DNA from 2 places in the Aminobacterium thunnarium genome. Region 2 is predicted to be linked to the other one. Evidence: predicted binding sites of a transcription regulator. Region 2 holds the regulator's gene; the other holds the start of a gene.
The links. The regulator HrcA, encoded in region 2, represses chaperone genes, less so after heat shock. The targets are predictions, from matches to a motif close to TTAGCACTCNNTNNNANNGAGTGCTAA.

Region 1: groES (co-chaperone GroES) is a predicted target of HrcA. The motif match lies at 10,982-11,008, and genes of this name have one in related genera.

Annotation. Positions count from the first base shown of each region.
Region 1 covers NZ_AP042412.1:535,280-550,607, reverse strand. Annotated here, with positions in the region: gene dnaG (DNA primase) at 1-136, opposite strand, end outside; gene ACZ5GY_RS02640 (sodium-translocating pyrophosphatase) at 235-2,196, opposite strand; gene ACZ5GY_RS02635 (molybdopterin-guanine dinucleotide biosynthesis protein MobB) at 2,322-2,972, opposite strand; gene ACZ5GY_RS02630 (AI-2E family transporter) at 2,979-4,124, opposite strand; gene ACZ5GY_RS02625 (carbon-nitrogen hydrolase family protein) at 4,162-5,088, opposite strand; gene ACZ5GY_RS02620 (MATE family efflux transporter) at 5,294-6,637, shown strand; gene ACZ5GY_RS02615 (TetR/AcrR family transcriptional regulator) at 6,658-7,230, shown strand; gene guaA (glutamine-hydrolyzing GMP synthase) at 7,291-8,823, opposite strand; gene groL (chaperonin GroEL) at 8,969-10,609, opposite strand; gene groES (co-chaperone GroES) at 10,649-10,939, opposite strand; gene tsaD (tRNA (adenosine(37)-N6)-threonylcarbamoyltransferase complex transferase subunit TsaD) at 11,146-12,159, opposite strand; gene ACZ5GY_RS02590 (hypothetical protein) at 12,166-12,723, opposite strand; gene murJ (murein biosynthesis integral membrane protein MurJ) at 12,713-14,299, opposite strand; gene ACZ5GY_RS02580 (hydrogenase 3 maturation endopeptidase HyCI) at 14,345-14,821, shown strand; gene lptB (LPS export ABC transporter ATP-binding protein) at 14,794-15,328, opposite strand, start outside.
Region 2 covers NZ_AP042412.1:1,482,904-1,498,231, reverse strand. Annotated here, with positions in the region: gene folP (dihydropteroate synthase) at 1-1,174, opposite strand, end outside; gene ACZ5GY_RS07435 (histidine phosphatase family protein) at 1,258-1,908, opposite strand; gene hrcA (heat-inducible transcriptional repressor HrcA) at 2,102-3,118, shown strand; gene ACZ5GY_RS07425 (nucleotide exchange factor GrpE) at 3,144-3,800, shown strand; gene dnaK (molecular chaperone DnaK) at 3,860-5,692, shown strand; gene dnaJ (molecular chaperone DnaJ) at 5,706-6,848, shown strand; gene ACZ5GY_RS07410 (50S ribosomal protein L11 methyltransferase) at 6,929-7,795, shown strand; gene mtaB (tRNA (N(6)-L-threonylcarbamoyladenosine(37)-C(2))-methylthiotransferase MtaB) at 7,792-9,096, shown strand; gene ACZ5GY_RS07400 (Hsp70 family protein) at 9,188-10,744, shown strand; gene ACZ5GY_RS07395 (J domain-containing protein) at 10,741-11,721, shown strand; gene ACZ5GY_RS07390 (histidine triad nucleotide-binding protein) at 11,751-12,092, shown strand; gene rpsU (30S ribosomal protein S21) at 12,127-12,315, shown strand; gene ACZ5GY_RS07380 (GatB/YqeY domain-containing protein) at 12,322-12,786, shown strand; gene nrdR (transcriptional regulator NrdR) at 12,861-13,322, shown strand; gene ACZ5GY_RS07370 (ABC transporter substrate-binding protein) at 13,460-14,593, shown strand; gene ACZ5GY_RS07365 (branched-chain amino acid ABC transporter permease) at 14,688-15,328, shown strand, end outside.

The sequences.
Region 1 (15,328 bases), 950 kb from region 2:
AAGAAGGGGTCTTTTCTTGATGGAAGGGACACAAGCCTTTAAAGTTTTTGCCTGTCTTATGAAGACGAACATAGTCGCCTACAACATCAACAATATCAAGTCGTTCTTTTATAAGACGAACTGCATCCTCACCCACCTGAGATCACCTCCACTTAATACAGCATAAGAAAAAAGGGGAAGGATATCAATCCTTCCCCTCAGAAAATACAATCTTTACAATAAACTTTACCTAACTTACATGAAGAGAGGAGCTAAAACCAAAGCTACGACTGACATCAACTTAATCAAAATATTCAAGCTTGGACCAGACGTATCTTTGAAAGGATCTCCCACTGTGTCTCCTACAACTGCAGCAGAGTGATTACTTGTTCCCTTACCGCCGAAGTTTCCTTCTTCTATGTACTTTTTGGCGTTATCCCACGCACCACCCGAGTTTGACATGAAGATAGCCATCATAACACCGGTAACGATAGATCCTCCGAGAAGACCACCCAATGCTTCAGGACCAAGAATCAATCCAACAAGAATAGGGGTAATGACAGCCAAAAGACCAGGAATAACCATTTCTTTCAAAGCAGCGCCAGTTGAAATATCAACACATCGCTCATACTCTGGGCGTCCTGTTCCCTCCATAATGCCTGGAATCTCACGGAACTGTCTTCGGACTTCATCAATCATGGATTGAGCAGCTCGTCCAACAGCCTGAATTGTCAAAGCGCTGAAAAGGAAAGGTAACATGCCTCCGATGAACAACCCCACCATAACCTGAGGATCTTTTAAGTCAATGGCATCAAGATTAACAGCATGCGCATATGCAGCAAAAAGAGCTAACGCTGTAAGAGCTGCGGAACCAATGGCCAAACCTTTACCCATAGCAGCTGTAGTATTCCCTACGGCGTCAAGTTTATCGGTAATTTCGCGAACTTCATGAGGAAGGTGACTCATTTCTGCGATTCCACCAGCGTTATCAGCGATAGGTCCGTAAGCATCAACGCTCAGTGTCATTCCAGTGATTGAAAGCATACCAACGGCTGCACATGCAATACCGAAGAGGCCTCCAAATTTATAACCAACAAGAGAAGCAACACAGATCAGTATAACAGGTATAACAGTGGATTTCATTCCCACAGCTATACCGGAAAGAATAACAGTAGCTGGTCCTGTCTCTGAGGATTTGGCGATCTGCTTAACAGAATTATAGTCTCCAGACGTATAAATTTCAGTCACATAACCAATGAGAACTCCCACAGCCACTCCGGAAAGAACAGCCCAGAAAAGAGTTAAGTCTCCCAAAACAGCTTTGGTTACAAAGAAAGAGCCTGCAATCATAACTCCGCCTGTTACAAAGGTACCTATTCTGAGAGCAACCTGTGCATTGCCGCCTTCTTTAACACGGACAAACATCGTTCCGATAATGGCTGAAACAATTCCTAAACCAGCCAGAAGAAGGGGATAGTAAATGCCACGACCTCCAAAAACGGTCAAACCAATAGCCATAGCTGCAATAATCGAATTTACATATGATTCAAAAAGGTCGGCACCCATTCCGGCAATATCTCCAACGTTATCACCAACGTTATCGGCAATAACAGCTGGATTACGTGGGTCGTCTTCAGGAATTCCGGCTTCAACTTTACCAACCAAGTCAGCTCCCACATCGGCAGCTTTAGTATAAATGCCTCCACCAACACGAGCGAAAAGAGCAATGGAGCTTGCTCCGAAACCAAAACCTGTTATGATGTTGGGATCCTTGAAAAGAACGTAGCAAAGCATTATTCCAAGAACACCAAGACCGACAACAGACATCCCCATAACGCTTCCGCCACGGAAAGCGACACCAAGAGCCTCATTCATTCCATGAGTGGCAGCGTAAGAAGTTCTTCCATTAGAGCGTGTGGCAACTGTCATGCCAATATATCCAGCGATAGCACTGAAGAGAGCACCTACTAAGAAAGAAACAGCTGTCCCCATGCCGATTTTAAAGCCAAGAAGAGCTCCAACAAGTATTGCGAAAGGGAACAACCAACGATACTCCCTCGAAAGGAAAGCCATTGCCCCACCATGAATGATTTCTGAAAGTTCATTAACTCTTTCGTTTTTGACTTCAAACGCTTTAATTTTGCTATATGCAAAGAAAGCGTAAACGAGAGCCAGAACTCCAGATCCTACTACGATCCAAAACGCCTGAGAATCCATACAAAGAAACCTCCCTTTAATTCATAAAAACTTGAAAAAGACAGCCCGCCTCAATAGGCGGGCAACTACGGCCAAAAACTCAGTCAATTATAGTAAGGAGAGATAGTAAAGACAAGTGATAAAACCTATTTCCTTTTGTCTTTCTTTATAAATATTTCAATATTTCCATTTAATTTTCCTATTTTCTTCAAAGAAGAGAGCATGCCCTTTATGCCACCCTCGATAAACTCCGCTACAAAAGGTTTTAAATGTATATACTCCCCTTCTACAGTCAGAGTAAGTTTATTGGGATTTGCCTTACGAGATAATGAAAGAATATATTCCGCCAAAAATTTTTCTTCTCCAACATAAAATATTTGTCTTGAACATTTCGTCTCTTTTTCTCTCTTTGAATTCAAACTGTAAAAAGCAACAACTCCCAAAATATCTGAAGGACAATCTTCAGGTTCTCCTATCCAAACCTTCGGGTAGGAGAAAGATTTTCCCCCTTCAATTAGAAGAATGTCAAGATCAGGCTCTATATTATACTGTATTTTTTCAAGGGGCAAGTCTCCTGCTTTTTCATATCGATAACCATCAACACCCCAATAAAGCACCGGGATATCGTATAATAAAGCTTTTCCCGTATCTGTATGGCATGATGATAAAACTTTTTCATGAGAGTGTTTGACATAAGCAACTTTAGCATCAGCTTCCTTTAGATATTCAAGCAATAAAAGGCAAAGGCTTGTTTTACCACTGTTTTTTATCCCAGCGACAGTAAAAATAAAAGCCATATCAAGTCACTCTTTCGCCCGATCTGAAGGAGTCTCAATCGGACTTGTTTTCACGCTGTATTCTCGTATGTAGCCCTTCCAGATATTTCTATAGCTATCAAGCAAAAAGACAAAAAGGCTTATGATCAAAGGCCCCAAGAACAATCCGAGAAAACCCCAAGATGCTAAACCCCCGACAACACCTATAAAAATAATAAGTACGTGAGCTTTTCCTCCGCCAGAAATAAATATGGGACGAATAAAATTATCGACCATACTCACAATGGTAAGTCCCCAGATTGAAAGAATAAGAGCTTCTTTTATCTGCCCATTGTAAAAAAGATATATAGCTCCCGGCCCCCAAATAAGTGGTGTACCAATAAAGGGTATCATTGCCAGCAATGCCATAATTGCGCCAAAAAGTGCAGGGCTAGGGAGTCCTACATACCACCATCCCAGAGCTCCGAGAACACCCTGAATACCGGCGGTAAGGGTGATGCCATAAATAACCGCTTGTAGAATTTGCTTTGCCCTATTGAAAAAAGCTTCTTTTTCTTTTAAAGGAAGAGGCACAATATCATTTACATAGTCTAGAATAACGTGTCCGTCTCTAATCATGAAGAAAGAAGCCACAACAATAACTATAAGTTGATAAAGGATACGTATAGAATCTCCCAAAAAAGATCTGGAGGTATCTGCTAACGTGGAGGCAATCCATGACCCAATCTGTTCTATGACATTGACTAAGAAGGGATAATCCTCTAAGAAAGGACGTATTCTATTGGCAATTATTTCAGGGAAGAAAAGATTCATCAGTCCTTTGCCTTGTTCAATGTTCACCTTTGACAAAATCGAGGCGAGATGTCCATATATTCGTATTCCTTCCCTAGCCAGTGTAACGCCTACAAAGATGGCTGGTACAACTATAAGAAGAATGAGAATCGCTGTGGATAGGACGGCTGCAACGTTAGGGTATTTCCCCTTAAATAATTTTCCGTGAATAATTTTATAAAAAGGATAAACAAAAAACGACAATATGGCTGACCATGCCAACGGACGAAGCAGATTAAAGGACACCAGATATGCAAGAGCACCCAATGCTAAAAAAACAATTGTAAACGGAAGGAAAAAATTTCGAATCCGTTTATAAGGCCGCCGACTCTGGTATGTCAAAACAATCTCTCCCATCCCACACTTCAATTATAAACATTTATTTTTCATGAACTATTAATTCTGTAACATCTGGCCTCGAATAGTGGCCGCAGACATCAAATTCCATTCTAGCCCTTGCAGACTCATCGGGATTAATGTCGGCATAAATGATGCATTCTTTATCCCAAACAGGTTCAGTAACATAGTGACCGTAAGGATCGATAATGGCAGAGCCTCCATTACAGGGTGTATCAGGCAGCTTTTCAATTTCAGCAGCAGGGCCATGGTATCCAACAGGATACATTTCTTTTGTAAAATACTGATTAACATGAAAAACATAACATTTGCCCTCAATAGCAATGTGCTTAATAGTACTATGCCATTCAGGATTATTGTTAGTATTGGGGCATAGATATAATGAAACCCCCTTCTGATAAAGTGCTACACGAGCGAGAGGCATATAGTTTTCCCAGCAAATCAAAGCTCCCATTTTCCCCCATGGCGTATCAACTACAGGAAAATAATCCTTGTTGGCATCTGCCCAAATCACTCGTTCTGTACCTGTAGGCTTCAACTTCCGATGATTACACAGCAGGTCTCCTTCCGGGGAGAAAATCATATTGGAACAGTACAATGAACCATTATTATAGTCCCGCTCGGTATAGCCTATGCTAACATAGGCACGTGCCTCTTTTGCTGCAGCACCTATCTTATCAGTATCTCCACTAGGGCAGAGGAGTGCATTGTCATAATAGATTTTCCAGTCATCTCGACAAGCTTCCGTTCGTGAACCGACGGTAAATCCATATGTCAATCCATATGGATAACAAGGAATAATAGACTCAGGAAATATAATCAATTCTGCTCCATTCGCGCCAGCTTCTCTAATTTGTCCACAAACCTTTTCGATAGTGGAATTCTTATCAAACATAACTGGGGAAGCCTGGACCAAGGCAACTTTTAAATATTTTGATAAGTCTTTCATAGCAACCTCCAAGCAAAATACAACTTATATTGTCCAACAGTAAAAGTATACCAGTTCCATAGACAAAGAGTATATAGATTTATTGTTGATTATAAAATCACCTTGATTTATAATATCGAATTCGTATTCAATATATACCGCAAGTTGACGGTGTATTTTTTACTCTCATTATTGAATATAAATTCATTTTTAAGGAGATACTCGAATGAACAAAGAAGAAAGAGTTCAACTTATGTTACATGGAGATTTAAAGAAAACCTTATTAAAAATGGGTATTCCAACCGTGTTTGGAATGCTTATCAATGCTCTGTATATCGTTGTTGATGGCTATTTTGTTACTGGACTTGGTACATCGGCTTTTGCCGCAGTCTCTGTAGTATTTCCATTGGTTCAGATTGTTATTGGGATCGGTCTCGTTTTCGGTACAGGAGGTTCTTCCTATATAGCTCGATTGCTGGGAGCTGGGGAAAAAGAGCGTGCTAATCGCACTGCATCTACGACCCTGTTCGGCGGGTTGATAGGAAGTATTTTTTTCATAGTCCTTTTTCTCCTGTTTATCAAACCTCTGCTCTTTACGTTGGGAGCTACTGAACAAAGCTATGGTTTTGCCCACAAATACGCCACTATTATCCTATCTGGATCAATATTCAATATTCTGTCTATCATAATGGGCAATTTAACGATAGCGGAAGGACGCGTAAAACTTACTATGATAGGAATGACAACAGGAGCTGTTCTCAATATTATTCTTGATCCAATTTTTATATATACTCTGTCCATGGGTGTTTCTGGTGCTGCCATTGCCACTGTCTTAGCAGAATTCATTGCTAATATATTTTATTTCCAGTTTATTTTACGGAAGAAGAGTTATCTTCATTATTCTCTCAAAAACTTTCGACCAGATAAAATTATGTTGCAAGAAATTTTCAAGATTGGTCTCCCTAGCTTTTTTGTTCAACTGCTTACTAGTCTTTCTATGGGGTATACCAATCAACAAGCCAGAATGCTTGGCGGAGATGACATGGTGGCAGCAATGGGCGTCATGTTACGCTTGATGGCATTGGGATCTTTTGTGGTTTTTGGTTATACTAAAGGTTATCAACCCGTTGTTGGAGCAAATTATGGAGCAAAACAGTATCATCGAGTACGCTTGGCTATCCGCACTACTCTTCTTTGGCTCACTAGTTTCTGCGCTATTTTTGGAATATCGATTGCTCTTTTCAGTCATCCCATCGCTATGGCATTTTCAAACGACTCTTTAGAAGTTTCAAAGCTCGCCTCAAAAGCACTTTTATTAAATGGGCTTATCTTCATTGGTTTCGGATTTCAATGTACCTATTCGCAGGCGTTTCTGGCGCTAGGGAGAGGTAAGGAAAGTTTTATACTGAATATATCTCGACAAGGAATATTTTTCTTCCCAGCAATGTATTTTTTATCTAAATACTTTGGGATCAAAGGTATTTTTTGGGCTCAACCTATAGCTGATATTTGCACGATTATCCAAACGTTATTTTTAGTTCTTCGAGCAAATAAAACACTGCACTTTTGACAATAAGGGGGAGGAAGTTTATGCCGCAAGTTTTAAAAGAAGAAATTCGTGAACGAATTTTTTACGCAGCAGAGGAAGTTTTTTATGAAAAAGACTTTCGAAGTGCAAAAATGCAAGACATTGCGAATCGTGCAGGGATTCCGGTAGGACTTATCTACTCCTATTATAAAAACAAAGAAGACCTGTTCAATGATGTAGTTGAACCTGTATATTTTGCTTTTCATCAAGCAATTAAAGAAGAAGAATCGTCTCTACATGGATTTACTTCGAAAAGTTCTCAAGATGCTGGAGTAATATATATGAACAACCTTTTTGCAAATCATAAAAAACTTGTAATTTTAGTGGACAAGGGCTCTGGGACAAAGCACGCACACGCAAAAGATGAGCTTGTTCATATTCTTGAACTTCATATTCGAAAAGCGCTAGATTCAAAAACAATCAGACACTATGACAACATGCTTATTCACATTCTAGCATCCAATTTTACGGAAAGTTTGCTGGAAATTGCACGCCATTACAAAAATGATCAATGGGCTCAAGAGATGTTTACTTTAGTTAATCAGTGTTATTTCAAGGGAGTTGACTCTTTGTGAAAAAGCAGAGCGGCTTCAAAAGAAGCCGCTCTGAATATTTATAGAATTATTTGTAAGCGCTTATTCCCACTCTATAGTGGAGGGTGGCTTACTGGTAACATCAAGGACAACCCTGTTAATTCCCTTAACAGCATTACAAATTCTCCGAGACGTTCTATCTAATACATCGTAAGGAACACGCACCCAATCAGCAGTCATTCCATCTGCAGATTCAACTGCACGAAGAGCAACCACTTCAGCGTAGGTTCTTGAATCTCCCATAACTCCTACGGTCTTAACTGGCAAAAGAATACAGAAAGACTGCCACACTGTAGGATAGAGGTCACTCTTTGAAAACTCTTCTCTAAAGATTTCATCTGCAGCTCTTAATGTCTCAAGACGTTCTTTTGTAAGTTCTCCCAAGCATCTCACTGCCAGGCCAGGACCAGGGAAAGGCTGCCTATTAACGATATCGTCTGGAATTCCCAATAATGTGCCTATTGTCCGCACTTCGTCTTTAAAAAGATCGCGCAGAGGTTCAAGAACCTTTAGTTTCATATCATCAGGCAATCCGCCAACATTATGATGGCTCTTAATGACAGAAGCACCTTTTCCTTTTTGACCGCTCTCAATAACGTCTGGGTAGAGAGTTCCCTGAAGAAGCCATTCTGCATCCTCAACTTTAGCTGCTTCCGCTTCAAAAACGCGTATAAAGGTCTCCCCTATTATCTTTCGTTTTCGTTCAGGATCGGTAACACCCTTTAGGGCTTCCAAGAAACGATCACTAGCGTCCACATAATGCACATTAAGATCTAATTGCTTATATTGCTCCAAAACTCGCTCAGCTTCCTGATACCTTAATAAACCATTATTAACAAATATACATTCGAGACGATCACCAATAGCCTTTGCAGTCAACACAGCAGCGACACTTGAATCGACTCCGCCAGAAAGACCACAAATAACTCTAGTATTCTGGGTCGTCTTTTTTATATCCTCAACCATGGTATCAATCCAGTTTCCAAGATCCCAATCTCCAGTACATGAACAAATATTGAAAAGGAAGTTGGAAAGAATTGCCGTTCCGTTCTGCGTATGAGCAACTTCAGGATGAAACTGCAATCCCCAAATATGTTTTTCTTCCATTGCGAAGGCTGCAGGAACCCCACCATCTGTTTCTGCCAAAAGCTTTGCCCCATCTGGAAGTTTGGAAATATGATCACCATGACTCATCCATACTTCAAATGTCTCAGGCACACTCTTCAAAAGCAAAGAATTCAACTCTTTCAGAGAAATGGCTGTTCGCCCATACTCCCGGCTTACTCCGGAATCGACATGCCCACCTAGAAGTTTTGTCAAAAGCTGCATTCCGTAACATACTCCCAAAATAGGAACACCAATATTAAAAAGATCTGCAGAAACAGTTGGGCTGCCTTCTTCCATAACGCTCTGAGGTCCACCAGATATAATAACGCCACGAGGCTGACGTTGACGAATATCGTCAACAGAGGTATCCCAAGGCAATATTTCGCTATGCACCTTCAGTTCCCTTATTCTTCTAGCTATCAGCTGTGTGAACTGAGAGCCACAATCAAGAATCACTATATTATCCATTTACATTCCTCCGAAAAAGAGCAAAATTCTCAAGGTAAATTCGTACTTCAATTATATTACCAGAAAGAGAAAAGAGGGAAAAGAAAAGCCTCCACTTTCGTGGAGGCTTTTCTTCATATTTATATTTTGTCGATTGCTGATATTCCTAATACATGCCTTCCATTCCGCCCATGCCACCCGGGCCACCCGGCATTGGAGTAGCACTCTTAGGTTCTGGTTTGTCAGCAACAATAGCTTCAGTGGTCAGAACCATAGCTGCAATGGAACCAGCATTCTGCAATGCGCTGCGTGTAACCTTTACAGGATCAATAATTCCGGCCTCAATCATGTCAACATATTCGCCGGTAGCAGCATTTAGACCATTACCAGTCTTCAAGCCGCGAACTTTCTCAACAATGACATCGCCCTGATATCCAGCATTCTGAGCAATAAGATGCAACGGAGCTGTAAGGGAACTCAACACAATTGTACCGCCAGTTTTCACATCGCCGGCAAAATCCTCAAGATATGTCTCAAGGGAAGCAAGGCAGTTGATTATAGCAACACCGCCACCTGCAACGATTCCTTCCTCAACAGCAGCTCTTGTAGCGTTAAGAGCATCTTCAATACGATGTTTGAGCTCTTTCTGCTCTGTCTCAGTAGCAGAACCAACCTGAATGACAGCTACGCCGCCAACAAGCTTAGCAAGGCGCTCCTGAAGTTTCTCTTTGTCATAATCGGAAGTAGAATCTTCAAGCTCTCGTTTGATCTGAGCAGCTCTCTTACGAATTTCGTCTGGGTTGCCTGCACCCTCAACGATAGTTGTCTCTTCTTTTGTAATGCGAACTTTTTTGGCTTTTCCGAGCATGGAGATATCTGCACTATCAAGTTTGATGCCGATATCTTCACTAACAACCTGACCGCCGGTTACAATGGCGATATCGTTAAGCATTGCCTTACGACGCTCACCAAATCCTGGGGCTTTAACGGCTGCAACCTGCATTACGCCTCTCAGTTTGTTAACTACGAGAGTTGCCAAAGCTTCTCCCTCGATGTCCTCAGCAATGATCAAGAGAGGTTTACCTGTCTGAACAACTTTTTCGAGAATAGGAAGAAGGTCTTTGATATTGCTGATCTTGCCATCGTGAATAAGAATATAGGCATCATCAAATGCTGTTTCCATTCTCTCAGGATCAGTTACCATATAAGGGCTGATATATCCTTTATCAAACTGAAGTCCTTCGACCATTTCGAGAGTGGTTCCTACGGTCTGGCTATCTTCTACTGTGATAACTCCATCCTGTCCCACTTTATCCATAGCTTCAGCGATAAGCTGACCAATAGCAGAATCATTGGCGGAAATAGAAGCTACCTGAGCAATTTTGTCTTTATTTTTAACGGGAATAGCCATCTTTTTCAGCTCATCCACGACGAAATCGATAGCTTTGTCAATTCCCTGGCGCATAAGCATACCGTTAGCACCAGCCGCAACGTTTTTCATACCTTCACGGATAATTGCGCGAGCCAAAACTGTAGCTGTTGTGGTACCATCTCCAGCTACATCATTTGTCTTGGAAGCAACTTCTTTTACAAGCTGAGCTCCTGTATTTTCAAAAGGATCTTCCAATTCGATTTCTTTCGCAATGGTAACACCGTCGTTGGTAATTGTGGGAGATCCAAATTTTTTCTCAAGAACAACATTACGTCCTTTAGGACCAAGTGTTACACCAACAGTATCAGCTACTTTATCAATACCACGCAGCATTGCATGGCGTGCTTCTTCACTAAAAGTAAGGATCTTCGGCATTTTTATTTTCCCCCTTAATAGAGATCTCGTTCTCGACTCTTACTTCTCAACGATAGCGAGTACATCGCGCTCGCTGAAAATGACAAATTCGTCTCCGTCAAGCTTTACTTCAGTTCCAGCATATTTACTGAAAATAATGCGATCGCCGACTTTAACTTCAAGAGGAAGCTTCTGTCCGTTTTCAAGAACCTTACCGGTTCCCACTGCAATAACTTCTCCCTCCTGGGGTTTTTCTTTTGCAGTGTCTGGAAGAACAATGCCTCCCTTTGTTTTCTCTTCCTGATTGATGACCTTAACGACAAGACGATCACCAAGTGGCTTTAAATTCATTCGAGAATCCCTCCCTAAAAGATAAATATCTCTTTTAACATATTAGCACTCAATGTCATCGAGTGCTAACCGAACGGCTTAGATATTAATTGTCCTGCTTTTGAATCTCAAGGATGGTTAAATGTAATTAGCTGAATTTATTCTTGATAATCCATCATTTCCTCGTTATTTCTCCTATATTCTTACTTTTAAATTCTTTTAAAATACTAAACCAGTGTCCATGAGGGGTTAGGCGCTAACAAAAGATCTGATATATCCCCTTTTTGATATCTATTGAAGGCAGCTGCTGCAATCATTACAGCATTGTCAGTGCAACGAATTGCTGGAGGAATAAAAACCATCCAATCCTTTTTTTTCATCAGAGCCTCTCTCAATCCTCTATTAGCTGCAACGCCACCAGAGATAGCAACTTTCCGAATACCTGTAACTTCGACCGCTCTTTCTAGCTTGGTCATAAGGGCTTCCACTGCAGCTTTTTGAAATGAAGCGCATAAATTTGCCACTGGAAGTTCGACTTTCTTCTCTTTCAAATCATTCACAGCCCACAGCACCGCTGTTTTCAAACCACTAAAACTAAAAGCAATTTCATTACTGGATTTTAACGGGACAGGAAAAGAAAAGGCTTTAGGATCGCCTTTGTAAGCAAGTGAATCGATCACTGGCCCTCCAGGATATCCCAGATCCAATAGTTTGGCCACCTTGTCGTAAGCTTCCCCCGCAGCATCATCACGAGTAGCACCTAAAAGACTGTATCTTCCAAAATCTTCTACCAAAACTATCTCCGTATGTCCTCCTGAAACAATAAGACAGATAAAAGGTGGAACTAGGTCAGGAGATGCTACAACGTTTGCAAAAAGATGTCCCTCAAGGTGATTAACGCCAAGAAGGGGCAACTTCCATGTCTGAGCCATAGCCTTGGCAGTCATTACCCCTACCATCAAAGACCCCATCAAGCCGGGACCGGCTGTGACTGCAACAAGAGAAAGCTCTTGAGCCGGTTTAGTTATGCCGGCATCGCCTAATGCTTTATGAACAAGAGGCAAAATAGCCTCCAGGTGCTTTCTCGACGCAAATTCAGGCACAACCCCCCCAAAAGGGGCATGATCTTTAATCTGGCTCGATATTAAATCAGCCTTTACGTTCCGCTGTCCTTCCAATATAGCAACAGCAGTATCATCACAACTACTTTCTATTCCTAATGTTAAAAAGCTTTTTTTCACCTATTGTCACCTCTTTGGTACATTGAAAACCCCAGTGTATTGCTCATATGAGAGTTCTACATTTCGTCCTTTAATCACATATTTAGATGGAACCGAAAAAGCTAACGTTCCAATTGTGTCGGGAGGCAAATCACCCACAGCCATAAAATCTTCATTCGTCAAAATATCCTTTGGATCGACGTTATGAGTGCCAACTTTTATATTTTCTGGAGAAAAATCCCATCTTTTTATGGTCTTATAGCGCATAACAAAGAGTGCTCTGTTTCGCAATTCTTTATTTGAAAAATGGCTGGCGTGCCATTTTAACCAATCAGGAGCATGCGGATCAGAAACAATCCCTTTAGAAAGAGATTCATCAACATAAATAAACGCAACTTGAGCTCGCGCCCCAATGACCATGTCTCCCAACGCTTCTCCCTCTATCCAAATTACAATTGTTCGTTCATCAATTTTTTGTTGCAGAGTATCGGCTGCGCTTCCTGGCGTGCTTGAACAAAAAATAGAGATAGCTAAACACAATAGAAAAGCAATCTTTTTCCCGCAGCGCGTTGTTCTATTGATCATTATGAGAATCTCCCTTCTGGTCTGTCTCTTTCTTTTTTGTAAATGCTCCTCGCAACCACTGCCATTCATGAAATTTAAAGAGCAATGTTCCCACACCATAAATCGCTGCACCCAGAATCATTACAGCAAATAGCCAGCTGCATCTTACAATAAGGCTCTCCTCGATGGGAAAAGGATAGAAAGCTTTAAATTTCAATATCGCAGCTGTCATAATTCCTAATATGGTTCCCATTCGAAATGTCCACTTCATACCCAGAATTTCTAATGGGTGATTAATTCTCCGAGCTAAAAGATATCCCCCAACAAAAGAAGAGAAGGTGAACCCTAAAGACGCAGCAAGAGCCAAACCGGCAAATCCCATCGGCTTAACAAGAATAAGACAGAATATAACATTGGAAACCACGCTCGACAATGTTACAAGTAAAGCTGAACGGGGAGTGCTCTGTGCATAAAGCCCCCTGAGAAGAACAGTTGTACAAGCCATTCCAGGTAGTCCCCAAGCATACATAGCCAAAGCAACCCCTGTTGCATGCCATGCCCAAGCGTTAAAGGCTCCCCTAAAAAATAATATATTGACCACTTCATCAGCAACGAGAACAAGACCCACTGTAACAGGAAGAACAACAAAAAGGGCAAACCGTACCGCATCTCGCATTGTTTCTCGAAACTCCTTTGTATCGCCAACCGCACAACGAGAAAGTTCCGGCAAGACTGCCTGAGATATGGCAATTACAAAAAGTCCTAAAGGCAATTGGATAACTCTATTAGCATAATTTAAAACAGAAATGGCTCCATCCTGAAGAAAGGACCCTAACATACGGCTTATAACGGGATTGACCTGATTCAACGATAATCCAGCGGCATAAGGAAAGAAAAGTTTCATTACTTTTCGAAGCTCAGGATCTTTGAATCGAGGCTTTTCCGGCAAAAGCATTATCCCTTTGAATCCACTCCAAACCCATTGGAGAGCCATTTGACAAAAACCTCCAGCCAAAACGGCAATAATAAGTGTCCATATTCCAAAACGAGAGGCCATTACGAGAAGAATGATGAGATAGACAATATTGCTCAGCGCAGGTGCTATAGCTGGAACAAAATAAGAATCAAGACTATTAAGAACCCCCATAGCTAAAGCAGCAAGCGAAACAAAAATTAAAAAAGGGAACATCCATCGTGTCATAGAAATTGCCAAAGAGGCTTTGACAGGGTCGAAACCTGGGGCCATAATTTTGACAAGATAGGGAGACAAAAGGACTCCCCCTAACACAACAGCTGAACCTGCCAGAAGGAGAATGCATAAAGATTGCCGCGCTAAGTTCCTAGCCTTGTCTTTTCCTTTTTGAAGAAGAGTCTGGGAAAAAACAGGCACAAACGCAGCCGAAAGAGCTCCCTCTGCCAGCATTTGTCGAGATAGATTAGCTAACGTATATGCAATATAGAAGGCATCAAGTTGACTTGATGCCCCAAAAATAGCAGCTGTTACAATTTCTCGCGCTAAGCCTAAAATTCGGCTAGCAAAAGTTCCAACCATCATTACTAGAGCGTGTTTAACCATTCGGGAAACACGAGAGGACATGAAATACGCCTCCTGAAAAAATTAGCAAGAAATGAGGTGCTTTCTTTGAGTTCTATTATACTTTGGGGTATTGGCAACCCCCTTTTTGGCGACGACGGTGTCGGTCCATTTGTTGCTGACGCGCTACGAAAAGAAGGACTACAACGCTCGATAACCGCTATTAATTGCGAAACTATGCCTGAAAATTATGTTGCTGATTTAAGACGGAAAAGTCCAAACACACTTCTCATCATTGATGCTGCCGATATGAATCTTGCTCCTGGTTCTCTTCGGCGCATTCCTTTTGACATGGTAGAAAATATCAGCTTCAGCACTCACGGCTTACCGTTAGGAATGCTTCTAGGAGATTTAGTGCAAAAGATCTCTGTCATCTACATAGGAATACAACCATCAAACCAAGATCTAGGGGCTCCTATATCAAACGAAGTAAAAAAGGCCGCTCAAGAGCTTCTCGTAATACTTGGAAAAGAAGATTTTGAAAGTATACCCCTACTTCACCATGAAAACCTGTCACCCAAATAAAATTTTCTTGCAACATCACTCTGGGCAACTTCATCGGGAGAGCCTTCTATTACTATTTCTCCCTGATGTATAAGATAGGTTCGATCTGTAATAGCCAAGGTGTCACGAACATTATGATCCGTAAGCAAAATACCGTATCCCTTAGCTCGAAGACTCAATATAATCTGCTGAATATCGTAAACAGCAATAGGATCTATGCCGCTAAAGGGCTCATCAAGCAATATAAAATCCGGCATTATGGAAAGGCACCTGGCTATTTCGACTCGACGCCGTTCTCCACCACTGAGAGCATACCCAGGAATATTAGCTAAATTAGTCAGGCCAAATTCTTCCAATATGTGGGAAACCATCATATCCATTTCTTTCTTACTCTTTCCCTGTTCTTGGAAAATAACTTCTATATTTTCTTTTACTGTAAGATTTCTGAAAACAGATGCCTCTTGAGGAAGATATCCCACACCTATACGTGCTCGTCTGAACATGGGGAAGGGTGTAATGTCTCTTGAA
Region 2 (15,328 bases):
CATGTGTAGCCTCTACGTCGTGAACTCTAACGAGTTCTACTCCTTCTTGTGCGCAATGAGCAGAAACTGCAAGGGTTCCATAAAGGCGAGACTGAAGGTCCTCTTTGGCGAGAATAGTTTTTATAAAACCTTTTCGCGAGTGTCCAATGAGAAGAGGATGGCCTAAACTTCTAAACGATTGTATTGACTTCAAAATACGGAGATTATCTTCTAACCGTTTTCCAAAACCTATGCCTGGGTCAATAATAATACGCTCTGCTGAGACACCCGCATCTTGAAGCCTTTGTAGCTTTTCTTTGAAATAGTCGAGGCTTTCCCCAATAACATCATTATAATACGGGTTTGTTTGCATATTCTTAGGGGCCCCCTGAATATGGGAAAGAACATAGGGTAACGTAGTCTGAGCTACTGCCTCAAGCATTTTATCATCAAGGGAGAAACCGGAGATATCATTAATAATATCTGCACCGTTTTCTGCTGCAATTGTTGCAATTTCCCCTTTATAGGTGTCTACTGAAATAATCGCTTCAGGAAACTCTTTTCTTAATGACTGAAGAGAGGGGAGTAAGCGTTCTTTTTCTTCCTCTTCGCTAATAGGATCAGCACCTGGACGAGTCGATTCAGCCCCTAGATCAAGAATGTCAGCTCCTGTTTCAAGCATGTGTTCTGCCTGCTTCAGTAGGTCAGCAATGGATTCTAAGCGGCTTCCAGCGTAAAAGGAATCGGGGGTGGCGTTAAGGATGCCCATAATTTTTGTTTCTCCCTGCTTTAAATTTAGAAAACGACCTCTCGGAAGTGGTAATTTCCATGATGAAGCAAAATATTTTTTAAAAGAAACTGCTAACTCTTTTCGTATTTTTTCAATGCCCCAACATGACATGGCTTCCAGTTTAGGAAAAAGTGCTTTGTATTGTCCTTCTGTTCCTATAAGAAGAACATTACTATATTTGCTCTGTGCATCTATAACATTGCGATGAACAACAGCATCTCCACCTCTGGCAAGCATCTCTTGCTTGAGATAGGCGGCGGCACGAAAATCAACATCTGGAATCCAAAAAGCGAAGACTTCTCGTTTAGGAACAAAATATGCCACTGATCGGGGATCAGCTCCTACTTTTGCTATCAAAGATACGAGGTCTTTATTACTCTTGATTTTTACTGGGTATATAGCCAATGAACTATTCCCTTCCTTTAGTGATTAATAAGCATGAAACACAAAGATAATAAGTCCTCTCATAAAGGAGGTCAAGAAAAAGACTAAATCCACTCGGTTTGTACTTTTTTCAGATGAAATGTCTGATTTAATGAGAAAAGGCTATACCCTCGTTTTTCATCATGAGTAAGAACGCTATACGAAGCTGTATCCATGTGAGTTTTCCAGAAATATGGTTCAGGTATATGAATACAAGCTGCAATGAGAGGTTTAAGAACTGTACGATGGGAGACCACAACAAAAGTTTCGCCTTTATGTCTTTTCACGAGCTCATTGAGAGTTTGTATGGAACGCTTTTGAACATCGGCAAGAGTTTCAGCGCCAGGGAGAGACAATTTTTCCGGATAGGTAAGCCACATCTGCCATTCCGAAGGATATTCAAGTGCTATATCCGTTTTGAGCCGGCCTTCCCAGGAACTGAAGTTAATATTATTTATCCCTTCTAGAATCTCAACTTTTTCTATTGAGCATGATGTAGCTATTGCTGACGCTGTCTGGCGAGCTCTGAGCAAGGGACTTGTATATGCATATTGAGGAGAGAGAGCAATAAGGGCTTTCCCCAGATCAGAAGCTTGCTCTAGCCCTCTTTCGTTAAGTGGATAGTCGACTCGTCCTCGGAATCGTTCTTCCTTGTTCCCTTGGCACTCACCGTGACGAGCGAGAATAATAGTGGTGTGTTTATATTGAGATGCCATATAAAAGCCTCCTCACACTTTAAAAGGTATTTTTATCTTTATATCAAAAGAAAGTATAACAAAAAAAAGTATAACAAAAAGGCTGACCAGTCTTGACAATACACCCCAGGGTTGATAATCTACCTTTTGTAAACATGAGGGCTAGCACTCATTGGCATAGAGTGCTAATACGTCCTCAAGAGGAGGGAGCTTTGTGCTTACCGAGCGACAACTAGAGATCGTTCTTGCCGTTGTTTATGAGTATATACAGACTGGGGAACCTGCCGGTTCCAGAACAATTGCTCGTAAATACTTAAAAGGTTGCAGTGCTGCCACGGTAAGGAATGAGATGTACGATCTTGAGCAGATGGGGTATTTTTACCAGCCTCATACGTCAGCCGGGCGACTTCCTACGTCTAGAGCATATCGTCTTTATGTCGACTCTATATTGCATCGAAGAAGAATTGCACCTGTGGGGTTTAAAAGTTGGAGAAATGGTATCAAAGACCAAAAGCAAGGTATTGAATCCATTCTTTCGTATGCCTCTCAACTCTTGGGCCGGGTTACAAATTATGTCGGTGTGGCTGCCATATCCTCTCTTCACGAAGTGGAAATACAGAGGGTAGATTTTGTCCGTCTTGGGGGAAATGCCGTTCTCGTAATACTCGTTCTTCAAGGTGGCCTTGTTCACCATAATAATGTTACCCTGCCGTGTGAGCTTTCCCAAGAAACTCTTGACGAGTTGGCTCGTCGTATAAATATGATTGTTGTCGGACATCCGTGGGCTGAAGTTCGCCAGGTTCTTTCTTCTTATGTTCTTGAGGGACTGGAAAGATTGTCAGAGGCGTGCCATGTTGCTATCCTTCAAATGGACGACATGTTGCAGAAATATAACTATAAGCTTTTTGTCGGAGGCGCCCAGCATATTCTCAGTTTGCCTGATTTTCAGGACATTAGTAAGTTGCAGGCTATAATTTCACTTCTTGAAGAAGAATCGGCTATGGTAGATATGGTAGACCGGTGTTCTATCGATCTTGGAGTTAACGTGACCATTGGTGATGAAAATCCTGAAGAAGGAATGCAAGATTGCTCAGTGCTTATGGTTCCTTCCCGTAAAAGAGGGCGCAAAACTGTATTGGGGATTATTGGTCCCATACGAATGGATTATGAAAAAACTATTACAGTCCTCGAAGCCATGATGGCTGACATTGAGAAAGAAAATATCGATTAATAATATTTAAGGAGGTTTCACCTTTATGGCCCCTGTAGATAAAGATAAATGTGAAAGACAAGACGATCAGGTCGTTCAGGAAAACCAGACCGATGTGTTAGAAGAGTCTGCACATCTTATTGAGAATGAGGATGAGATGGAAATCTTAGTTAAAGAAAAAGAAGAGATGGAAAAAGTTATAGAAGAGCTTAAAACGGAGAATAGTGCCCTTAAAACAGCTGCAGCTTCGGCCAGGGCTGATTTTTTTAATTTTAAAAACAGGGTAGAGCGAGATAAAGAGAGGTATATCCGTTTAGCTAATGAGGATTTGATTTTGCAGTTATTGCCAGTTCTCGATAACTTCGATAGAGCGTTGAATCAATCGGGTGATTTTGCAGAAGATGATATACGAAAGGGTGTCTTGATGATTCGTAGGCAGTTTTTCGGAGTTTTGGAGAGTGCCGGTGTCTCTGAGATTCCTACTGTGGGAGAGAGTTTTTCACCCCTTTGCCACGAAGCGGTAGGAATAGAAGCCGTTGATGATCCTCAAAAAGATGGAGTTATCGTAACAGAACTTCAAACGGGGTATAAGATCGGGGATAAGGTTGTTCGAGCATCTAGAGTAAAAGTAGGCAAATATGTAGGTAAAAAAGATTCTGATGCGAGTATAAATAGCGATAAAGATAAGGAAAAAGACGCATAGCGCGTTAATATTTAAAAATACATACAAAAAACTAACTCTTTTTTATAGAGGTGATATTCATGTCAAAAGTAGTAGGAATAGACCTTGGGACAACGAATAGCTGTATTGCCGTTAAAGAAGGCGACAGCGTTACTATTATCCCTAATGCTGAAGGAGCCAGAACCACTCCATCTGTTGTAGCGTTCACGAAAGATAATGAAAGACTTGTGGGCCAGTTAGCCAAACGTCAGGCTATTGTCAATGCCGATCGTACTATTATGTCGATTAAACGAGACATGGGTACTGAAAAGACCGTGAAAGTTGACGATAAGCCGTATACGCCGCAAGAGATTTCAGCCATGGTTTTACAAAAAATGAAGCGTGATGCAGAGGACTATCTTGGCGAGTCTGTTACGAAGGCTGTCATAACGGTTCCTGCATATTTTACAGACGCTCAGCGTCAGGCAACGAAGGACGCAGGAACAATTGCGGGGCTTGAAGTATTACGTATTATCAACGAGCCTACAGCTGCCTGCCTTGCCTATGGAGATTCTAAACAGGGCGAGAGTAAGTTGCTTGTTTTTGACCTTGGCGGCGGAACCTTCGATGTTTCCATCCTTGATGTAGGAGAAGGAGTATACGAAGTACTTGCAACATCTGGAGATAACAGACTCGGCGGAGATGATTGGGATAACTGCATTGTCGAGTGGATGGTAAGTGAGTTTAAGAAGGCCGAAGGTATTGATTTAAATAATGACCGTATGGCTTTGCAGCGTTTGCGTGAAGCTGCTGAGAAAGCTAAGGTAGAGCTTTCTTCTATGCCTGAAACAACCATCTCCTTGCCTTTCATTACGGCGAATGAGACTGGTCCCAAACATCTTGAAATGTCTCTTTCCCGCGCTAAATTTGAGGAGCTTACATATAACCTTATGGCAAGAGTAGAAGGGCCTGTAAAGCGTGCGTTAAAGGATTCAGGCTTAACAGCTAACGAGATCGATAAAGTATTGCTTGTTGGTGGTTCCTCTCGTATGCCTATGGTTCAGAAGAAGATTAAAGATCTGCTTGGAAAGGAACCGACCAAAGGCATTAACCCTGATGAATGCGTAGCTGCAGGAGCTGCTATTCAGGGAGCGATTTTATCTGGAGACCATAAAGATATAGTTCTAGTTGATGTCACTCCTCTTTCTTTGGGAATTGAGACTCTTGGTGGCGTCTTCACAAAGATAATTGAACGAAATACAGCTATTCCTGTTTCTCGTAGCCAAGTCTTTACGACAGCTGCAGACAACCAGAACCAGGTTGAAATAATGGTTTTGCAGGGAGAGCGTCCTATGGCTGCTGATAACGTAAAGCTGGGAAGTTTCGTTCTTGACGGGATTCCTGCAGCACCACGGGGAATACCCCAGATTGAGGTCACATTTAATATAGACGTCAATGGAATTTTGAACGTATCTGCGAAGGATAAAGGAACAGGTAAGGAGCAGAAAATTACAATTCAGTCTTCAAGGCTTTCCGATGACGAAATCGATAAGATGACGAAGCAGGCAGAGGAAAACGAAGCAGAAGACCAGAAACGTAAAGAAGCGGCAGAAATTAAGAATGAGGCCGATGGCGTTGTATATCAGGCCGAAAAATTAATGAGAGATCACGGCGATAAAATATCTGCTGAGGAAAAAGGAAAAATTAATACGGCTATAGAAAATGTAAAGAAATCCCTTGAAGGTTCTGACTTAGAGAAGATGAAAGAGGCCAAAGAGGCTCTTATTAAACAAATTCAAGAGTTTTCCACTCGCTTGTATAGTCAGGCTGGAGCTGATTCCAATCCAGGCGCCGAAGAATCACAGCAGAGTGCAGACTCTGAGCAGGCTGGAGAAACAGTAGACGCTGAATTTAGTGATCAGAGTCAGGCGTAAGGGGTGATCTGAGGTGCCAGCTCCCGGTGCGCAGGAAGACTTTTATGAAATACTTGGCGTTCCCCGGGATGCCTCGGCTGCTGATATCAAGAAAGCCTATCGGCGGCTTGTTCGGAAGTATCATCCCGATGCGAATCCAGGGAACGCTGAAGCCGAAGAAAAGTTTAAAAAAATAAATGCAGCCTACGAAGTTCTGAGTGATTCAGAAAAGCGGGCTCAATACGATCAGTTCGGAACTGTAGGCGATATGCCGCCAGGAGGTAGTCCCTTTGATGGGTTTGGCGGAATGGGAGATGTCTTTGGAGATATCTTTGATAATATTTTTGGTGGCGGAATGGGTCGACGCCGTTCAGATCCTAGAGCTCCCCGGCGAGGATCCGACCTTGAAATGCGCCTTACAATTACGCTTCAGGATGCTGCCTTGGGAATTGATCATGAAGTAGATATACCAAGGTGGGAAACGTGCTCAAAGTGTAACGGTAGTGGAGCAGAACCTGGAACATCTCCTGAAACGTGTTCAAGATGTGGAGGAACTGGTCAGGTTGAAGTGCGTCAACAGACGCCTTTTGGTCAATTTGTTTCAGTGACCCCATGTCCTGAATGTGGAGGTACGGGGCAGATCATTCGAAATAAATGCTCAGAATGTCACGGAGAAGGACGTGTCAGAAAAACTCACCGGGTGAAAGTAAAGGTCCCGGCTGGAGTGGATACTGGAACGCGTCTTCGTATTCAAGGAGAGGGAGAAGCCGGTTTAAACGGAGGTCCGTCTGGAGATTTATACTTCGTTATCAATGTAGATGAGCATCCGGTCTTTAAAAGAGACGGAGCTGATCTACATAAAAAGGAAACTATAGCATTTCCCACTGCGGCTTTAGGCGGAGTGATCCATTTGGAAACGCTTATCGACGGTAAAGAAGAGCTTGATGTTCCTGCAGGTACGCAACCAGGAAAGGTCTTCCGCGTGCGAGGAAAAGGAATGCCTAAGCTGAGAGGTGGCCGAGGTCGTGGCGATTTGTTCGTACATGTAACGATAGAGGTTCCTACTCGGCTTACTGAAAAGCAAAGGGCTCTGATTGAAGGTCTAGCAAAAGAGATGGAGCTTGAAGTTAAAGACGAAGGACTTTTTGCGAAATTTAAAAATATTTTTGGCTCTTAACGAATCGGGGGGGCTGTCTTTGCGGCTCCCCGTTTTTTCCCTATATTTTCATAATGAAATGATTTAGAGGAGGACGAATAATGACCGGGGCAGATAGTTTCTGGTGGTATATAACACTTGAAGGAGGATCTGAGCAAGAAGAAGCACTTTCTTCTTTAGCAGATCTTTCTGGAGGGATAGGGTCAGAGGAACATGAAGGCTCTGGGAAAATTCGTCTTCGAATTTATTACCGAACGTCTCACGATCTCGGATATTGGCTCGAATTGCTTAATCATGTTTTAGAATCCTTCCCTGGAATAAGTGTAGTGGACATGGGAAAAATTGAAAATCGCCAATGGCATACAGAATGGAAAGAAGCCTTTCCTCCCCTTCCCGTAGGAGAGAAGTTTGTTGTATTGGCTCCTTGGCATCGTGGATCGGAACCTAACGATCGCATTCCCCTTTATATTTATCCTGGTTCGGCCTTTGGCACTGGATATCATGAAAGCACCCAGATTGCTTTGACACTTTTGGAACGTCACATGAAACCTCACTGGAATATAGCTGACATTGGAACAGGGTCAGGCATTCTTTTTATTGGTGCTATTCGACTTGGCGCTGGTAAAGTGTATGCAAGAGATCTTGATCCTGCAGTACTCAATGAAGTGTTGAATAATATGGAACTCAATGGCATTTATAAAGAAGAGGTGGATCTTAAAGAAGGAAATCTTCTTCAAGGTTTCGATCATACCGTAAATTTATTAATGGCAAATATTATAATAGAACCTCTTATGTCTATGATTCCTGATGTTCCCCATGCTTTATGCGATGGAGGAATTGCGATTTTCTCTGGCCTCCTGACGAAGGAAAAAGATACATTTATCGAGACGCTTAATAAGGCAGGTCTAAAAATTATTGATGAGCTTGAAAGAAACGATTGGTGGGGAGTGGCAGTAACTAAGAAATGATAAGTCAGCTCAAAGGGAAGAAAATTTGTATTATTGCTATGGGGTGTCGGTCCAATCAGTCTGAGGCAGACTCCCTTGCTTCTATGTTGCAGGCTGCTGGGGCAGATATTGTAAGCGAGCCACCTTTTGACGGTGCTGTTCTGGTGACATGTACTGTAACAGCTGTGGCTGATAAAAAAAGTCGACAGCTTTTAAGACGCTTACGAAGGCAGGCACCACAAGCCGTTATCGTTGCTACAGGTTGTTGGGCTCAACAAGCTGAATCTCACCTCGCGCAAGTTTTAGGAGTTGACTTTCTTGTAGGAAACCGGCAAAAGTGGCAAATACCCTCTCTTTTCAGTATGGCCTTTTCGTCGAATCAGCCCGTGGCTTTTACTGATATGAGAAGCGATGTCCTTCGTGATGCCCAATGGGATCATTTGTTTCAATATCACCCTCTTCTTCATAGCCGAGCCTTTGTAAAAATACAGGACGGATGTAATCATTTCTGCACATATTGTATTATCCCCTTTGTTCGGGGGAATCCGGTAAGTCGTCCTCTTAATGACCTCCTCAAAGAGGTCTGTTCAATAGTGGATTCAGGATGTTCTGAAATAGTGCTCACAGGAGTTCATCTTGGTCTTTATGGTAAGTATGGAGAGGTTTCACTTGGAGAAGTTGTACGGCAAATAGGAGCAATTTCTGGAGTGAAACGAATCCGCTTTGGTTCCCTTGAACCATTTGGGATAGATGATGAACTGCTTAGCTCTTTGGCAGAAACACCTCAATTTTGTCCTCATCTTCACCTCCCTCTCCAGAGCGGAGATGACGGAGTGCTAGAAAAGATGGCTCGTGGATATAGTGTAAATGACTATATGACTTCAGTAAAAAAGGTTCGTCGTTTTCTTGGCGATAATGTGCATATAAGTACGGATATTCTCGTAGGATTTCCAGGTGAAGACGAAAAGGCTTTTGCCAATACTCTCGCCCTAATGGAAAATGTAAAATTTGGTAAAGTACATGTTTTCCCTTATTCACGAAGAAAGGGAACAAAAGCTGCCTCTTTGGGAGGACAGATACAGCATGAAATAATTCAGGAGAGAGTGCATCGGGTTTTAGAAACTGGCGAAAAACTTCTGAATGAGTATTGTTCTCAGTGGATAGGTAAGACCTTCCCTATCCTAATAGAGGAGGCAGGAGAAAACGAATCTTCGGGATTAGCTCCCTTTTTTGTAAAAGCTGTTGTTCCCCGAAAGATGTCTGTCGGCCAAATAATTGAGGTTTCTCCACGTAAATATGCATCAGAGCAATTCTATGCATAAGGCCGATTCCTGAAAATGAATTCTTACACTGGTATAATGAATATAGATTAAGCGGAGTCTCAATGCTATAAGTGGAAGGCGGTCTGTTTGTATGGACTCTATGCTTGGGATAGATCTTGGAACTCGATATGCCCTGGCGGCCTGCAAAATTAATGACAAAGTTGAAGTGCTTTCGAATCGGTGGGGATTGAAAAAAACTCCCTCCGTTGTTTCGTGGGCATCCGAGGGGTGGCTTGCTGGCGAGGAGGCTGCTCGTCGTGAAGTGGCGTTTCCAGAGTACACATATTGGGATATGAAGAGGCATATAGCTTGTACCGGACCTATTCGATGTGGTCGGCGTACCTTCTCTCCAGAAGAACTGTTAGTCCCCCTTCTTTCGTTGGTCAGAGAGGATGCGGAAGCAACACTAACTCGTTTTATAACGTCGTGTGTCCTCACTGTTCCTGCTTCTTTTAATTTTTCCCAGCGACAAGCTGTTGCGCGAGCTGCGGATAAAGCTGGTTTTGAAGAAATAAAAATAATTAACGAGCCTACAGCTGCAGCGTTTGCCTATGGAAAAGAAGGGCTCTCTCTAATTTTAGATTTTGGAGCGGGAACTGTCGATGTCTCTGTAGTTGAAGCTGAACAGGGTATATGGCAGGTTTTAGAGAGTGTCGGTGATTCGTGTATAGGGGGAAGAGAAATTGATTTTCTTCTCGCTCGCATGCTTCAGAAACGACTTTCATTGATCTCTAAAACGTCAGCAGATAGTGAAGCGCTCTGGCGGTACCTCCTTGGTGAGGCGGAGAATATAAAAGTAGCTCTCTCGACGTGTTCTTCCTTTACGTGGTTGCCTTCCTTTGGAATTTGTCAGTCAAGCAAACCGATATTGATAAGAAGAGAGGAATTGGAGCGTCTTATGCGCCCCATGCTTCATAAAGTGGTTAATATAGTAAGTGAACTTTGGAAAAAGTACTCTCCTCAACGTCTTTTGCTTGTAGGCGGGAGCAGTCGCATACCTTTATTGCACTCAATGCTTGAAGAACGAGTTGCCCGACCTGATCACTTGAATCAATGTCCTGATGAGGCTGTTGCTATTGGCGCAGCTCTTTTTGGAGCAAGTTCAGAAAAACGTTTTTTGATAGATGTTCTTTCTCAAGATCTTGGTATCCGCTCTGCAACTGGCGATTTTGTTTCTGTTCTTCAAAAAGGCTCACCTCTTCCTTGTAAGGCTTCGAAAAGATTTATAAGCATTGCTAACGGCAGTTTGGATTTGCATATAATGCAAGGAACATCTGAGGGGCAGTTTTCAACATTAAATCAGGTAACGATCGACTTTCTTTCAGAAAAAGAAGAAGTTGAACTCTTTTTCTCCGTAGATTCTAACGGACTTCTTGCTATAGAGCTTCAAAGAAAAAATGGAGAGAGAATAGCAATTCCTGATATTACGGTAGAAGAATGTACGTTAAAGGAAAACCCTGTACCGCCGGAAATAAAAGATTTGGAAAAACGTTTAGCCCGTGTTTCTATTGCTCTACCTTCAGAGCAACAAGGCAGGCTTTTGTCTCTTTTTAGTTCCGCCAGAACACTTTCCGATAAATCTATTTATGGGGATGCTGTAGCTATTCTTGAAGAGATGGTTCGTGAAATGGAGAGGGTTTCCCTATGACAGATATATCACTTCAGATCGAAGAAAGTCTGGCAATCCTTGGCGTTGCTTCTGGCGCTTCAATGAAAGAAATTCGCTCTGCTTTTAGACGCTTGGCACGCACATGCCATCCTGATATAGCAGGACCTCAGACGGCAGCAGAGTTTGAAAAGATTACGGCGGCATATCTTTTTTTGAAAAAGAAGGGAACCAGTCTTACTCGCAAAGAAACAAAGACAACTAAAGATCGTTATACTCGTACGAAGCCAAAAAGAGAGGGTTTTAGAAAAGCTCAATCGCAACGTACAGAAAAAAAAGCGAATCCTGAAAAAATAAGGCATCTTCTTACAGAAAAAATAATAGTTGAAGCAGAAATAAAAATGGCTAGACTTATGGAGAAAGTTGCAGAAAAACAGGGGGAATCAGATTTTTATAGGTCACAAAAGAGGCTTTTAAGTTCCCATCCTGAAGTTCGATCTCTGGCGGCATCTCTCCTTTTCAATCATTTAGATGAAAAAGGTGTCGTTGATTCTTTTGCAGAAATGATTCAAGCGTATCCTGAAGACGAATACGTGTTACAGTACATTTTTGATGGAATATATTTTCAGAACAGATTTATTCCAATTGCAGAAGCGGTAGCTGCAAAAGCTTCTCAGCTTACAGAGAAAGTAGCTCTTTCTTTTTTGCGCTGGATTGCACGCTTCGATAAACGTAAAATATATCTCGAACGTTTTCTTTCCCATCCATCGGAAGATGTTGTAGCGAAAGCTTTGACACGATGGCCTCATGGGAAAGGGCTTCCCGACGATTTAAGTTTAATTCGTCTTCTAAAGAAAGATAAAGAAGAAATTCTCGTTCCCCTTTTGCAAATATTGAGAAGAGAAGAAAATGTACCCTCTTGGACCATGACGAAAATAAAATTGCTTGCTCAATCTCATAGTGCAGCAAGTGTACGAGTTTGGGCGGGGTCTATTGTCCGGAATAAAAATCTGGTATAGAATAACGTGAAGCTGAGAGGTGGGTTTTGGTGAGCGAAAGTTGTCTTTTTTGTAAAATTATTAAAAAAGAGCTAAATGCTGATATCGTTTATGAAGATTCTAAGGTCGTAGCATTTAGGGATGTTAATCCTCAGGCTCCTGTTCATGTGCTTATTATTCCCAAAGAGCACGTTGGTTCATCAGCCGAAGTTAGCGAAAATAGTCTTTGGGCCGATCTTATGGCATCAGTAACGTATGTTGCCAAAGAGCTTGGCTTGAATAAATCCGGTTACAGGTTAGTTATTAACTGTGGTGCTCAAGCTGGACAAACAATCCCCCACCTTCATGTTCACCTGTTGGCGGGACGGTCGTTCCGCTGGCCACCAGGTTAGTCAATGTGGGTGGCACAGAAAGGGGGGATCCAGTATGACTACGATCATTCGGAAAGATAACGAGTCCCTAGAAGATGCGCTTAGACGTTTTAAACGTGAGGTTTCGAAAGTTGGAACCCTTCGCGAGGCACGTAAACGCGAACATTACGAGAAACCAAGCGAAGTGAAGAAAGCGAAAAGGGCCGAAGCGGCCAGAAAACGACGGGGCAAATCCAGGGGGTAATTTAAGGTGAGCAATCTGTCGGAACGTATTCAAAAAGATCTTGTGGCAGCGATGAAAGCGAGACAAGATATGGAACTTTCAACGTTGCGAATGTTGAAATCAGAAATACAGAAAGCCCAAACAGAAAAAGGGCGCACGACGGAACTTACAGACGAAGATATTGTGATTCTTATCCAACGTCTCATAAAACAGAGACATGAATCTGCAGAACAATATTCTGCCGGTGGAGCCGCCGATAGGGCTGCAGAAGAATTGAAAGAAGCTACGTTCCTTGAAGTTTATCTTCCTGAACAGCTTTCTGATGTAGAGCTTGATGAAATGATAGAGAAAGCTGCTGCTGCCTCAAAAGCTACGGGGCCCAAAGATATGGGGCGAGTAATGGGGCGTTTGATGGGGGAGATTCGAGGCCGGGCTGATGGGAAAAGAGTTAAAACCCGGGTTCAATCGTATTTGCAGTCTCTCGTTGATTAACTTTTGTATAAAAATAAAAGCCGGGTATTATACCCGGCTTTTATTTTTAATGTCACTTTAGAGGGGGACCCTATATGAGATGTCCTAAGTGTGGAGCAATGGAAACAAGGGTGATAGAGACACGTACTGCAGATGAAGGACGTGTCGTACGCCGTCGTCGCGAATGTCCCGAGTGTCTGGCGCGTTTTACAACGTATGAAAAAGTTGAAGAAAAAAAGACCCTGCGTGTTATCAAAAAAGACGGAAGCAGAGAATTTTTTGATAAGGAAAAAATTACAAGGGGGATTAGCAAAGCATGCGAGAAACTTCCAGTCTCCTTAGAGCAGATTGAGGAAGTAGCTTCTCGTATAGAAGAAAGTTTCCGTTCAAGTGGTTATGGGGAAATTCCAGTCTCTCTCATTGGAGAAAAAGTTATGGAAGAACTCAAGTTACTGAATAAAGTAGCATACGTCCGTTTTGCCTCTGTATATCGTGAATTTACTGACCTCTCAAGTTTCCAGCGTGAAATTTCACGTCTTTCTGACGAAAGAGAATAGTCTTTTTCTATATAATCGTCTCTCTAGTTAAAATTTATACCATTGTTTGATTGGATATTCGTGTATAATTACATTATCTTTCTGTATCTTATACTCATATATCTTTTTATTAATATGAAAAAGGAGGGGTTTGGTTTATGAAGCTGAGAAGAGTAGCATTGGCTCTGGCAATGGTTCTGCTTCTTACAGGGGGGGCTTTTGCCCAGGATACGATTCGTATCGGTGTCTATCTTCCCCTGACAGGGCAGAATGCTTTCGGTGGTCAGTTGGAGTTGGACGGCGTGAAAATGGCTCATGAAGAAATACCAGAAGTGATGGGAAAGAAAATTGAACTTATCGTTGTTGATAATAAGTCAGACAAAGTTGAGTCAGCAAATGCTGTTAAACGACTGATCGAAAAGGAAAAAGTTATAGCTATTATAGGAACCTATGGATCTTCTTTGGCTATGGCTGGTGGAGAAGTAGCAGAAAAAGCGGGAATTCCTGTTATGGGTACATCATGCACAAATCCTCTCGTAACCCAAGGGAAAAAGTATTATTTCCGTGCGTGCTTTATAGATCCTTATCAGGGCGCAGCTGCTGCAACATACGCAATTCGCGAACTTGGTATAAAGAAAGCCGCTGTTCTTGTTGATGTTTCTAACGACTATAGCGTTGGTTTGGCAGGCTTCTTCAAACAGTCTTTTGCAAAACTGGGCGGAGAGATAGTCTCTGAACTTAAATATAACACTGGAGATCAGGATTTCACGGCCCAGCTTACTGAAATTATCAGTAAGAAACCTGGCATTATGTTTATTCCTTCTTACTTTGCAGAAGGTGCCATTATCATGAAACAGGCTGCTGAACTCGGAGCAGAGTTTAAGATAATGGGCGGAGATGCCATGGATAATCCAGAGATAGTTACTATTGGTGGAGAAGCGGTCGAAGGCTTTATGCATACAACTTTCCCATATGACCCATCTATGAAAGATATGAGTCCTCTTGCCAAACAGTTTACTGAGAATTGGAAAAAGGCTCACCCCGATAAAGATCCTAACGTCAATGCAGCGCTTGGCTATGATTCGTATCTTCTCGTTATCGATGCCATTAAACGGGCTGGAAACGCTGAGCCAGAAGCGATTACCAAGGCTCTGACCGAAACGAAAGACTTCCCCGGAGTAACAGGTAACACCACGATTAATGAGACTCACGATGCTGAAAAAGAAGTAGGAATTGTTATGATCAAGGAAGGTAAAAAGACATTTATAGGTACAGTGAAGCCTGAAATGTAAAATGGCCTTTCATGTCTCTTTTCAGTAAATTTTAATTTCTATAGAGGCAGGAAGGATAATTTCCTTCCTGCCTTTTCACAAGGGGGAAGTTGCTGTGAGCCTAAATATGTTTATTCAGCATTTATTTAATGCTATTACCCTTGGCTCTCTATACGGCCTTATTGCCATTGGCTACACTATGGTTTATGGAATTTTACGTCTTATCAATTTTGCTCATGGCGATATTTTTATGCTTGGTGCTTATTTTGTCTTTTTCTCTGTCACTCTTACTAAATTGCCGTGGGGAATAGCTGTTATTGTTGCTGTAATACTTTCGACTTTTTGTGGAATTTTGGTAGATCGTGTTGCATATCGTCCTCTTCGGAACGCGCCCCGTATCTCTGCTCTTATTAGTGCTATTGGCGTTTCTTTCTTTATAGAAAACCTTGGTCTCGTCATTTTTACTGGTCTTCCTAGACCAGTGGCTCGTCCCGATTGGCTTGTACGTGTCATCAAAGTTGGAGGAGTTAGAATTTTACCCTTAGCAATAGTCGTTCCTCTTGTAACATTTCTTCTTGTTATCGGGTTACTGTGGGTCGTGTATAAAACTAAACCAGGTTTGGCTATGCGGGCAATTTCCAAGGATATTGAAACGACACGTCTTATGGGCGTTTCCGTTGATAAAGTTATAGCCATAACTTTTGCTCTCGGTTCGGCCCTAGCGGCAGCATCGGGTATCATGTGGGCACTGCGATA